DNA from 2 places in the Erwinia sp. AC075 genome. Region 1 is predicted to be linked to the other one. Evidence: predicted binding sites of a transcription regulator. Region 1 holds the regulator's gene; the other holds the start of a gene.
The links. The regulator CRP, encoded in region 1, controls carbon source genes, mostly activating them, when cyclic AMP is high. The targets are predictions, from matches to a motif close to ATGTGANNNNNNTCACAT.
Positions count from the first base shown of each region.

Region 2: the regulator CRP is predicted to act here: its motif matches at 1,997-2,014, upstream of idnO (gluconate 5-dehydrogenase).

Region 1 covers NZ_CEEDEU010000001.1:4,258,068-4,263,936, forward strand. Annotated here, with positions in the region: gene argD (bifunctional acetylornithine/succinyldiaminopimelate transaminase) at 1-933, shown strand, start outside; gene AC0IXH_RS19885 (YccS/YhfK family putative transporter) at 1,001-3,079, opposite strand; gene crp (cAMP-activated global transcriptional regulator CRP) at 3,138-3,770, opposite strand; gene AC0IXH_RS19895 (OsmC family protein) at 4,078-4,488, shown strand; gene AC0IXH_RS19900 (phosphoribulokinase) at 4,528-5,397, opposite strand; gene AC0IXH_RS19905 (creatininase family protein) at 5,576-5,869, shown strand, end outside.
Region 2 covers NZ_CEEDEU010000001.1:4,524,888-4,530,756, forward strand. Annotated here, with positions in the region: gene AC0IXH_RS21120 (2-hydroxyacid dehydrogenase) at 1-690, opposite strand, end outside; gene AC0IXH_RS21125 (LacI family DNA-binding transcriptional regulator) at 841-1,833, opposite strand; gene idnO (gluconate 5-dehydrogenase) at 2,104-2,865, shown strand; gene AC0IXH_RS21135 (gluconokinase) at 2,881-3,447, shown strand; gene AC0IXH_RS21140 (NanQ anomerase/TabA/YiaL family protein) at 3,437-3,910, shown strand; gene AC0IXH_RS21145 (hypothetical protein) at 3,983-4,528, opposite strand; gene AC0IXH_RS21150 (c-type cytochrome) at 4,845-5,869, opposite strand, start outside.

The sequences.
Region 1 (5,869 bases):
GCCACCTTCGCCGAGCGCGTGTTCTTCGCAAACTCCGGTGCTGAAGCCAATGAAGCCGCCTTCAAGCTGGCCCGCTATTACGCCTCTAAACGCCATTCGCCGTACAAAAGCAAAATCATCGCTTTCCACAACGGCTTCCATGGCCGCACGCTGTTTACCGTTTCTGTCGGTGGCCAGCCGAAATATTCTGACGGCTTTGGCCCGAAACCTGCCGATATCGTGCATGTGCCGTTCAATGACCTGGATGCGGTCAAAGCGGTAATTGACGATCACACCTGCGCCATCGTGGTTGAGCCGATTCAGGGTGAAGGCGGCGTGATGCCCGCGACCGTTGAATTTATGCAGGGGCTGCGCAAACTCTGTGACGAACATCAGGCGTTGCTGGTACTGGATGAGGTGCAGAGCGGTATGGGTCGCAGCGGCAAGCTGTTCGCCTATGAGCATTATGGCGTGACGCCCGATATCCTCAGCACCGCGAAAGCGCTGGGCGGCGGTTTCCCGGTCAGTGCGATGCTGACCACCAACGAAATTGCCTCCACCATGTCGCCTGGCGTGCACGGCACCACCTACGGCGGAAATCCGCTGGCCTGTGCCATTGCCGAAGCCGCGCTGGATATCATCAATACCGAAGCGGTGTTGAGCGGGGTGGAAACGCGTCGTGAGCAGTTTGTCACCGCGCTGAAAGCGCTGGACGCGAAACTGGATCTGTTCAGCGACATTCGCGGTAAAGGGCTACTGATTGGTGCGGCGTTGAAGCCACAACATGCGGGCAAAGCGCGCGATATTCTGAATGCCGCCGCCGCTGAAGGGGTGATGATCCTGAATGCCGGTACCGATGTGATCCGCTTTGCGCCATCGTTGGTGATTGAGCCGACCGACATTGAAGAAGGCATGGCGCGCTTCGCCAAAGCTGTCGAAAAAGTCCTGTCTTAACCGACAAAAACGGGAGCTGAGTGGCTCAGCTCCCGATCCACGCCTGCCGTTCTCCGCACCTTTCAGCTTACGTCGACTTCCTTAACCGTCGGGACAACCAGCGCCCATGATGCGGTCGCGCGCTCCACGCCAGTGACGAGATGGTGTGCATCACGCTGAGGTGCCCCAGGATCCGCTTCACATGCCTTTCCAGGATGGTCACCGGCCCCTGATTCAACTCCATCTGCGTATCCAGCACGTTCGCTTCTGAGCTCGGCCCGTCATACTCCAGCCGCTGTTGGCAACGCTGCAACGCAACCTCACAGGCCTGCAGATAACGCTCCGCCAGCGACGAGGTCAGCATGGTGTGTTCCCGCGCCAGCGTGGTCATGGCATTGATATGCTCGACGATAAACTGGCTGTGCGTCACCCACAGTTTCATATCCGCCAGATAGCTGGGATCAAAGCCTGGCTCCTGCATCGACTGATTGAGCGAGTTGAACAGGGCGTTGTGCGCCTGATTAACGCGGATACGCTGATAGGCCAGCTTCACCGGGTCCTGTTCATTCCCCAGCAATAACCGCAGCGCATCCTGATAGGTTTCCAGCGCGTCATGCGCATTCTGCCGCAGCAACCCGCTTTGCCATTGCGGCCACAACCAGATGGTGCCGCCGAAGGCAATCAGGCAACCCATCAGCGTATCCAGTAAACGCGGCAGCAGGAAGTCTGCGCCGTTAAGCGAGAGCAGCTGCAACGAATACACTGCGGTGACCGTAAAGCCAATCATCGCAAAGCCGTAGAATTTACGGATAAACAGGTAGCTGATAAGGGTGATGGCTAACATCACCAGCAGCACGATGGATTCGGGTGCCTGCAGGCGCAAGGTCACCGCGGCAATCACCAGCCCGGCCAGCGTGCCCAGCGCACGGTGCTGGATGCGGACGCGCGTTGCGCTGTAACCGTTCTGGCTGACAAACATGACCGTCATCAGGATCCAGTAGGGTTTGGGCAGATTAAAGAACAGCGCCAGCGAACTGGCAAATGTGAGCATCACCGCGAAGCGGGCGGCGGTGCGCAAGGCGGCCGATTTCAGCGACAAATAGCTTCTGATGGCCGGCAGCAGCGGCAGTCGGCGCTGCCGGTCAGCCATCAAATCGCGCTGATAAAGGGGACGCTGGGTACGCAGCACCCGACCAATCCGGCTGAAGTGGTAATAGCAGAAGGTGCCCACCGGGTTATCCGGATTCTGCCGTGAGATCTTCTCCAGCGCCTGAAGCTGCTTATCCATGGTGAAGCGCTCGGGCAGCTTGTGGTAAAGGATATCGTCGGCCAGTTCACGCAGCCTGGCGGCGATGGTCTGCGCGTTCCAGCGGATCACCGCTTCGGCATGGCTTTGCTCCACCAGCTTTTGCACTTCTTCCGGCTGATGCAGGCTGACGGAGATGTGCTCCTGCAAATCCAGCGCGATTTGAAACGCGCGGGTCAGCCGCTTGTGGTGATTGTTGTTGGTAGCTGACAGCATATGCATCTGCTGATAGCAGGTGGTGATCAGGTCGACCGCTTTTTGCTGACGCGCCAGCAGCGGAGGCAGGGCTTTCTCCGGATCGGTGAGTTTGGTCAGCAGGGTGTATTTCGCTTCGCAGTAACCCGCCAGCTCGCGATAGAGCAGGCTTAAGGTTTCCCGCAGCGGTTGCTCTTTCCACAGCCAGAACCAGACCCAGTTGAACACGCCGTACCAGATGGTGCCGAGCACGTAGAGCATCGGCGGTTCCCACACCGGCATGCGTCCTGCCAGGCTAAGGGTGAAGATTGCGGCTATCAGCGAGCCGGGCAGCAGGCGGCCATGCAGCGGGCTGATTTCACCGGTGACGCCCAGCAGCATCGCCATCGAAAACAGGATCACGGGCAGGGGAACGTGGTGACCGGCAAGATACTGGATCAGGAAACTGCTGAAGGCGAACAGGCTTCCGCCAACGATCAGGCGTTTGAAAAAGCGCTTATGAGGAGTATCAAGGCCAGCGAGGTTGCAACAGGCAGGGACTAAGGAAAACAGCAACCCTTTTTGCAAGTCGCCCAGTAGCCATCCCATCGCTACCGGTAAACAGAGCACCAGCGTCTGGCGCAATGCGTAGTTGATCTCCGGGTGATAAATCAGTCGACGCCACATCACTCCACACCAAATAAAAAGGCGCAACACCAGGTGTTGCGCCGTGGATCAGAGCCGATTAGCGAGTGCCGTAGACAACGATAGTTTTACCGTGTGCCGAGATCAGGTTCTGATCTTCCAGCATCTTCAAAATGCGTCCCACTGTTTCACGAGAACAGCCAACGATTTGCCCAATTTCCTGGCGGGTGATCTTGATCTGCATCCCATCCGGGTGCGTCATGGCGTCCGGTTGTTTTGCCAGGTTCAGCAAGGTCTGCGCGATGCGACCCGTCACATCGAGGAAAGCTAAATTGCCCACTTTCTCAGAAGTGACCTGCAAGCGATTCGCCATCTGTGCAGACAGGCGCATCAGAATGTCAGGGTTAACCTGGATCAGCTGACGGAATTTTTTGTAAGAGATTTCAGCCACTTCACAGGCTGTCTTCGCGCGTACCCACGCGCTACGCTCCTGACCTTCTTCAAACAGGCCAAGCTCGCCAATAAAGTCGCCCTGATTGAGGTAAGACAGGATCATCTCTTTGCCTTCTTCATCCTTGATAAGCACCGCTACTGAACCTTTGACGATATAGTAGAGGGTTTCTGCCTTTTCACCCTGATGAATCAGCGTGCTCTTGGATGGATACTTATGAATATGGCAATGAGACAGGAACCATTCAAGTGTCGGGTCTGTTTGCGGTTTGCCGAGAACCATTCGCTGTTATCCTCTGTTGTAATCGTGCCTAAATACAGGGGCAGAGTTCCCTGCCAGGCGTTGAAATAGTCAAGCGTTTCCCATCAGGAAATTTATTCGGGCCTCTGTTAAAAGCCTGGCTCGTTATGCGATTCGTTTCGTCGTGCCTGTAGAGTACTGACGAAAATATTACAGCTTTGTTTGTAGCACAGCTTTCAACGAGTGTCTTGTGTTGTCTCGCTTCAGCATAGTGCGAAAATTGCCGCATTGCCGTTTTTCTGCCTAAAGCGTAATCTGGCGATAACTGAATGAATTAGAGGAAATTGTTATGCAGGCTCGAGTCAAGTGGGTTGAAGGGTTAACGTTTTTGGGAGAATCCTCATCCGGGCATCAGGTTCTGATGGACGGAAATGCGGGCGATAAAGCCCCGAGCCCGATGGAGATGGTGTTGATGGCCGCGGGCGGATGCAGCGCAATCGACGTGGTTTCCATTCTGCAGAAGGGCCGCCACGACGTAAAGGATTGCGAAGTGAAGCTCAGCTCCGAACGCCGTGAAGAGGCCCCGCGCCTGTTCACCCACATCAATCTGCACTTTATCGTCACCGGCGTGGCCTTAGGCGATAAAGCGGTGTCGCGTGCCGTCGATCTCTCCGCGGAGAAATATTGCTCGGTGGCACTGATGCTGGGCAAGGGCGTGGAAATCACCCACAGCTATGAAGTGATTGAGTTACCGGCGTAAGTCATCCCATCGCCGCCCTAAGCCCCGTGCCCGCGGGGCTTACTCTATTTTCTTACCCTGGATCAGACGCTTCACCAGCGGCCCCATAATCAGCTCCATCGCCAGCCCCATCTTGCCGCCCGGCACCACCAGCGTATTAATGTGCGAGATAAAGGATCCCTGCAGCATCGACAGCAAATACGGGAAGTCGATATCTTCCAGCGCCTGGAAATGGATCACCACAAAGCTTTCATCCAGCGACGGGATACCGCGCGCCGCGAACGGGTTAGAGGTATCCACCGTCGGCACACGCTGGAAGTTAATGTGCGTGCGGGAGAACTGCGGCGTAATAAAGTTGATGTAATCCTCCATGGATCGCACCACCGAATCCATCACCGCTTCGCGTGAGTGGCCGCGTTCGCTGGTATCGCGCACCAGTTTCTGGATCCACTCCAGGTTCACGATCGGTACCACGCCAACCAGCAAATCAACCTGCTGCGAGACATTGTTCTGCGGCGTCACCACGCCGCCATGCAGCCCTTCATAAAACAGCACGTCGGTCGGTTCCGGCAGGGGTTGCCACGGCGTAAAGGTTCCCGGAACCTGATTCCAGGGGACCGCTTCATCATAGGTGTGCAGATATTTGCGGGATTTGCCGCTGCCTGACCGGCCATATTCCGCGAAGGTCTGTTCGAGCAGGGCGAAGTCATTGGCTTCCGGGCCGAAATAGCTGATATGGCGGCCCATATCGCGCGCTTTTCGGATCGCCATATCCATTTCAGGACGGGTATAACGGTGAAAGCTGTCGCCTTCGACTTCGGCGGCATGCAGATTCAGCTGCTGGAAAATTTTTCTGAAGGCCAGGCTGGTGGTGGTGGTTCCCGCCCCGCTGGAGCCGGTGACGGCAATAACCGGATGTTTGGCTGACATGCGCATACCTCCCTGAGTAAAGTCACATCGATCACGCATTGGTACCATGTTTCGCGCACGGGTGTCATCTTTGCCACTCTCTGATGCCAAAAAAGCAACGCTGCGCCGCATTTTTGCTGCTTCAATTCGGCCACGAATATCCGCAGACTGACAAAAATGATGCAGGAGAAGGTGCCAGATGAATATGCCGTCGTCACGCTGGTGGTGGGATCTTTCCACCCGAGAATTCAGTGAGCTGGACATGGATAAAGTGATCGCGGTGCTGCCGATTGGCGCCGTCGAGCAGCATGGTCCGCACCTGCCGGTCCGGGTGGATGCCGCCATCAACGCGGGCATTATTGCGCGCGCGGTCGAGTTAATGCCGGCGGATTTGCCGGTACTGATCCTCCCGGCGCTGCCGGTGGGGAAATCCGATGAGCACCTCAATTTTCCCGGCACCTTAACCCTTCCTTATGAGGTGTTGGGTAAAGTC
Region 2 (5,869 bases), 270 kb from region 1:
GATATTGATCAGCCAGGCGTGTTTCGGCATCGCCTGCAGGACGGCGCTGTCAACCATCCCTTTGGTGGATTCGCCGCCCGAAGCCGCAATCACCAGGAAGTCACAGGATTTCGCCAGGCTCTGCACATCGTCGCACCAGCTGTACGGCAGCGACTCACGGCGGCTGCGGCTGGTGTAGCTGACCGGCATATCGAATCCGCTGGCGCGGCGGGCAATGGCCTGGCCAATGTTGCCCATGCCGACAATGCCGATACGTTTGCCGCTGACCTGGGTGCCGAGCGGTGGCGCGTTGTTCAGCCACTGGCCCTCGCGAACAAAGCGGTCGCCCTGGCACAGTCGGCGGGATGCCGCCAGCAGCAGGCCCATCGCCATATCGGCAACGTCATTGGTTAACACGCCGGAGGTGATGGTCACGGCAATCTTGCGGGCGCGGGTGGTGTTGAGGTCGATGGCATCGGTGCCGACGCCGAACACGGCAATCAGCTTTACCTGCGGTAACTGCTGCAGAACCTCGTTGCGAACGCCGATGTCGCCGCGCGTCACCACCGCCTGAATGCTGTCGCCAGACTGGGCCAGAAAGGCCTGCGGATCCTGCTGCTCGTACAGGCGGTGAACCGTCCAGCCAGAAGCCAGTCGGTCCATCAGGGCATCAGGTACGGGAGCGATTAGCAGGATGGCTTGAGTTGTCATGGGGTTCCCCTTCAAAGGCAGTACGTCGGATACGTACTATTAAAGGGGTTTCTGAGTATTTAATTGCGAGCTGGATCACACTGAATCGTGTTAGAAATCTGTGTTACCGACTACGTGATCGCGAAGGTGCTTATCGGCGGGTTTCCGCCGTCAGATGGTCGATCCCATCGACAGGCGATAGTGCAAATCTACCCGCTCGATGGTGGGAAGGTTGTTGATCTTCTTAATCAAAATCTCGGTGGCGGTTTTACCCATCTCGAAGCGCGGGGTGATGACGCTGGCCAGTTTCGGGGTTGTTACCTGACCGATCTCCAGCCCGTGGAAACCGGCTATCGCCATCTCCTGGGGCACGGCAATCCCGGCCGCCAGGCACTCCTGCAACACGCCTACCGCGAGGTCATCGTTGGTGCAGAGAATGCCGTCCATATCGGGATACATCTGGCGCGCCATGGTCATCATTCCGGCCCCGGTCGACACCGATGAGACCTTTTTTGGCGCGATGCGTCCGGTTGGCAGGCCCGCGTCTTCCACCGCTTTGCAGTAGCCGGCGTAGCGCTGCTCATCGCGGATATCGGACATTGAGCCGAAATAGATGATGCGCTTTTTGCCGCTGCCAATCAGCATGCTGGCCATATCAAACCCGGCCTGGAAGTTATTGAATCCGACGTTGACGCGGCCTTCGGTGGTAGTCAGTCCCATCACTTCCGCCACCGGAATGCCCGCCGCTTTCAGATACTTCTCGGCGCGCACGGTGTGGACCGATTCGGTCAGTAAGATTGCCTTAACATTGAAGGCCAACACGGTGGCGATCTGCTCTTCCTCACGCTGGCTGTCGTAATCGTAATTCACCACCAGCGTCTGATAGCCCTGGGCGGTGGTGACCGACTCCACGCCGGCCAGCAGGTCGGAGAAAATCTGGTTATTAAAGGAGGGGATCAGCACGCCGATGCGGGGAAGGGCGTTGCTGGCGATGGCGTGATTATCCGGGTCCGGCTCATAGCCCACCTCGGCAATCACGCTGGCAATCCGTTCGGCGGTGTCAGGTTTAACTTTTTCCGGCGTGCGGAGATAGCGGCTGACCGTCATTTTTGTTACACCCGCCAGAGTGGCAATATCATGTAACGTGATCCGTTGCATTTTCATCGTTGTTATCAGCCGACAGCCCTTCAATGCCTGCATTATGCCTGCTGCGACCCTTAAAGGAAATTGGATTAAAGTGCGGTTAATCCTGGTCTTGCGGTGCGTGTTACGGTGAAAAGCCCGTCGCGATCACAGCAACGGTATCCTGGTTTCGTAACAGCGCTATAGGTGATCTGTATCACAGTTTAAAAGGGCTAAAAGCCGTGTGATAAGGCCCATACAGACTCACCTCGCGCGAGCCACTCACTGCCTGATGCAATGGAGCAGGAACAGATGAATCTATTCAGCTTAGAGAACAAACGAATTTTAGTGACCGGCGCAGCGCAGGGCATCGGTTTTATTATGGCGCGCGGCCTGGCGCAGCACGGTGCGGAAATCATCATTAACGGCACCTCAGAAGAGCGCGCAGAGAATGCGGCGATGAAGCTGCGCGACGAAGGCTTTACCGCGCACACCGCGGTCTTCAACGTCGCGGACCCGCAAGGGGTTGAAGCCGGGATTGAAAAGATAGAGTCCACCATCGGGCCAATCGACGTGCTGTTTAATAATGCCGGCATCCAGCGCCGGCACCCGTTCACCGAGTTCCCGCTGGATGAGTGGAATGACATTATTGCCACCAACCAGACCGGGGTGTTCCTGGTGTCCCAGACCGTGGCGAAGCGCATGATTACCCGCAACGCGGGCAAAATCGTCAACATCTGTTCGATGCAGAGCGAACTGGGCCGCGACACCATCACTCCCTATGCCGCAGCGAAAGGCGCGGTGAAAATGCTGACGCGCGGCATGTGCGTGGAGCTGGCCCGCTACAACATCCAGGTCAACGGCATTGCGCCGGGCTATTTCGAGACGCCGATGACCAAAGCGCTGGTGGACAATCAGGAGTTTACCGACTGGCTGTGCAAGCGCACCCCGGCTGCCCGTTGGGGCAATCCCGAAGAGTTGGTGGGCGCGGCGGTATTCCTGTCTTCAAAGGCGTCTGACTTTGTGAACGGGCATCTGCTGTTTGTTGATGGCGGCATGCTGGCGGCGGTCTAACCCGGAGGAACCGAAATGGCAGGTCAATGCATTATTGTGATGGGCGTATCCGGCACCGGGAAATCCTCGGTGGGGACGGCGCTGGCAAATGCCTTACAGGCGAAATTTATCGATGGGGACGATCTGCATCCCCGCCAGAACATCACCAAGATGGCGTCCGGCCAGGCGCTGAACGACGACGATCGTTTGCCGTGGTTAGGCCGGCTTTCAGACGTGATTTTCAGCCTTGAGCAGAAGAATGAGTCCGGTGTGCTGGTCTGTTCAGCGCTGAAAAAAAGCTACCGCGACCGGCTGCGTGAAGGCAATCAGAACGTGCATTTTATCTGGCTGAACGGCGACTACGACTGCGTGCTGGACCGCATGAAGCGGCGCAAAGGGCACTTTATGCCGGAGGCGCTGCTTAAAAGCCAGTTTGCCGCGCTGGAAGCACCGGGTGCAGAGGAGCGCGATGTTATCCCCGTGGATATCTCGCCTGCGCTGAGCACTATTGTGACCCGCTGCGTCAGCCTGTTGCGGCCCACTTCTGCGGCACCCGCCGTGGCATCCTTACAACCGGAGACCGAACAACGTTATGATCATTGATACCCTCGAACAGGCAGCAAAAAATCCGCTTTATCCAGCGGTGATCCGTAACACTCTGCAGGCCATCCAGGCGAACAATCCACAGACTCAGGCGGTGGGGAAATACGCCATTCAGGGCGAGGCGATTTTCTACTCGGTGATGGAAAGCGAAACGCGCGATTTTAACGCGCAGCAGCCCGAGTTCCACCGCCAGTATATCGATATCCATCTGGTGCTGGCCGGGGAAGAGATCATCGGTGCAGGCCCGATCGGGCTGGAGTTGGATCTGGTTGCTCCTTTTGAAGAGCAGAAGGATCTGGGCTTCTGCCACCGGATCGACAGCGAAACGCTGATCCACCTGCAACCCGGCGCGCTGGCGGTGATCTTCCCGCTGGAGCTGCATCGCCCAATGTGCACCTTCGGCGTTCCCTCTCCGCTGCGTAAGATCGTGGTGAAAATCGACAGCGCATTGCTGGTGGATTAATCCCGATCCGGCTTGAGGATCTTGTTTAGAAAGCGCCTGAAATCGGAACTTTTCAGGCGTTTTTTTAGTGGGTCAGTAGCCTGGAACGGAATTTATCCCCCAGCTGTCAGGGTTTCTTGCGGCATCAGCCATGATTTCATCATGAGTGTCTTCCAGCATTTTCAGGCAATACGCCCCCTCCTTGCCCAGTTTCTGCACTGAGCGGTGCACCGCGCGATAATACCGCAGGTATGAATCTTCAGTGACCCAATCAAAGTCGCTGCTACACACCATATCTGTGCTGAAAACGGCAAAACCATGCAGATCCTTTGCATCCAGCGGTTTGAGCATCTTCAGCATGACGCGGGGATTTTTAACCAATCCTAATTTCGCTGCGGTAAGAAGTTCGAGGTTATTTTTGCGACTGGCATGCTTCTCAAAATCAGGAATTCGATTGATCCACTCCGTCTTGCCTGCTGCCACATTTTTAATGACCACGGTGTACCAGGTTCTGAAGTCGATACGATCTGCAGTGCAAGTCACATTGCGAATATCGCAGGGACCGGCAGGTTTATGCTGAGCATCTTCCGCAAATGCTGGCAGAGCACAAAAAAGAAGTAATATGCTGAGTCTTTTCATGGCTGCCCCTCCAGAACAACACCAACTCTGATAGCCGAACCGCCATCATCCTTTAAACGCAAATAGACGGGTATTGCCATAAACATCTCCTTGTTTATTCCGTATACGGGCAAGGATGATGCTAAAGCTTTGTGTTTTGACAACCAACCGGGAAGTGGCAAACTTTGCGCGCGGTAACGGAAATAGAATTCCGGCAGAGGGATAGGTTAATTAGCGTCAGCGAAATAAATAAGATGGTGTTCGAATTAATTCTGAATTGTTAACTCATTGCCAACAGTAAAATAGCTGGGGTTAATTGAATTAACCCCAGCGATTATTATTTACGTCGTGCCCGACGCCACAGCAGAACAATAATCAGCACAATCACAATGACCGCAATGCTGCCAGGAACGATCCACGGCTGCACTTCGGCCAGCAGCGGTGGATGGCCGCCTTTACGCACCCAGGCAACATCGCCTGCGGTAACCGTACCTTCTGGATTGCCGTAGTTCTGACGGACAAAGTTGGTGATATCCGCCACCTGCTGATCGTTCAGCTTGTCGACATAAGACGGCGAGCTGAAGCCCGGCATCAGCACGTCACCATCGGCGGTTTTACGCTGCACACCAAACAGGATCGCCGAGATCAGGTTATTCGGATCGCGCAGCCCGGTTGCGGTGTTGTGGAACAGCGACGGATAAGCCTGATTCTTGCTACCTGCGCCATCCGGCTGGTGGCAGCTGGCGCAGTTTCCGCTAAACAATGCGGCACCGGTGGTGAGCGAGTGTTTAGCATTATTCGGGTTGCGACCACGAATGCTGTTTTCCACATCCATCGGCTTGCCGTAAGAGAAGGCGGCCTGGGTGTCGCCGTCGTCACGGATCGCCGGGGTGCTTTTCAGGTAAACCGCAATCGCCTTCAGATCGCTGTCCGGCAGATACTGCAGACTGTTTTCAACCGCTTCCGCCATGCCGCCAGCCGCCTGGTTTTTCCCTTCAGCGCGACCGGTTTTCAGGTACTGCATCAGCTCCTGGTCGCTCCAGCCGCCAATGCCGCTGACCTTGTCGGAGGTGATATTCGGCGCATACCAGCTGCCCAGCGGGCCGCCAGCCAGCGGCTTCGCGCTCTCTTCCTGCATCAGCACGCCGCGCGGCGTATGGCAGGTATTACAGTGCGCCAGGCTGTTGACCAGATAGTTGCCGCGATTCCATTCGGCGCTTTTGCTGCTGTCCGGCTCGAAGCGTTTGGTGTTAGCAAACATCAGGTTCCAGAACTTCATGCTGAACCGCAGGCTGAACGGGAACGGCAGGTTGGTCTGCTGATTGGCCCGATCGACCGGCTTCACGCCGTGCTCAAAGTAGT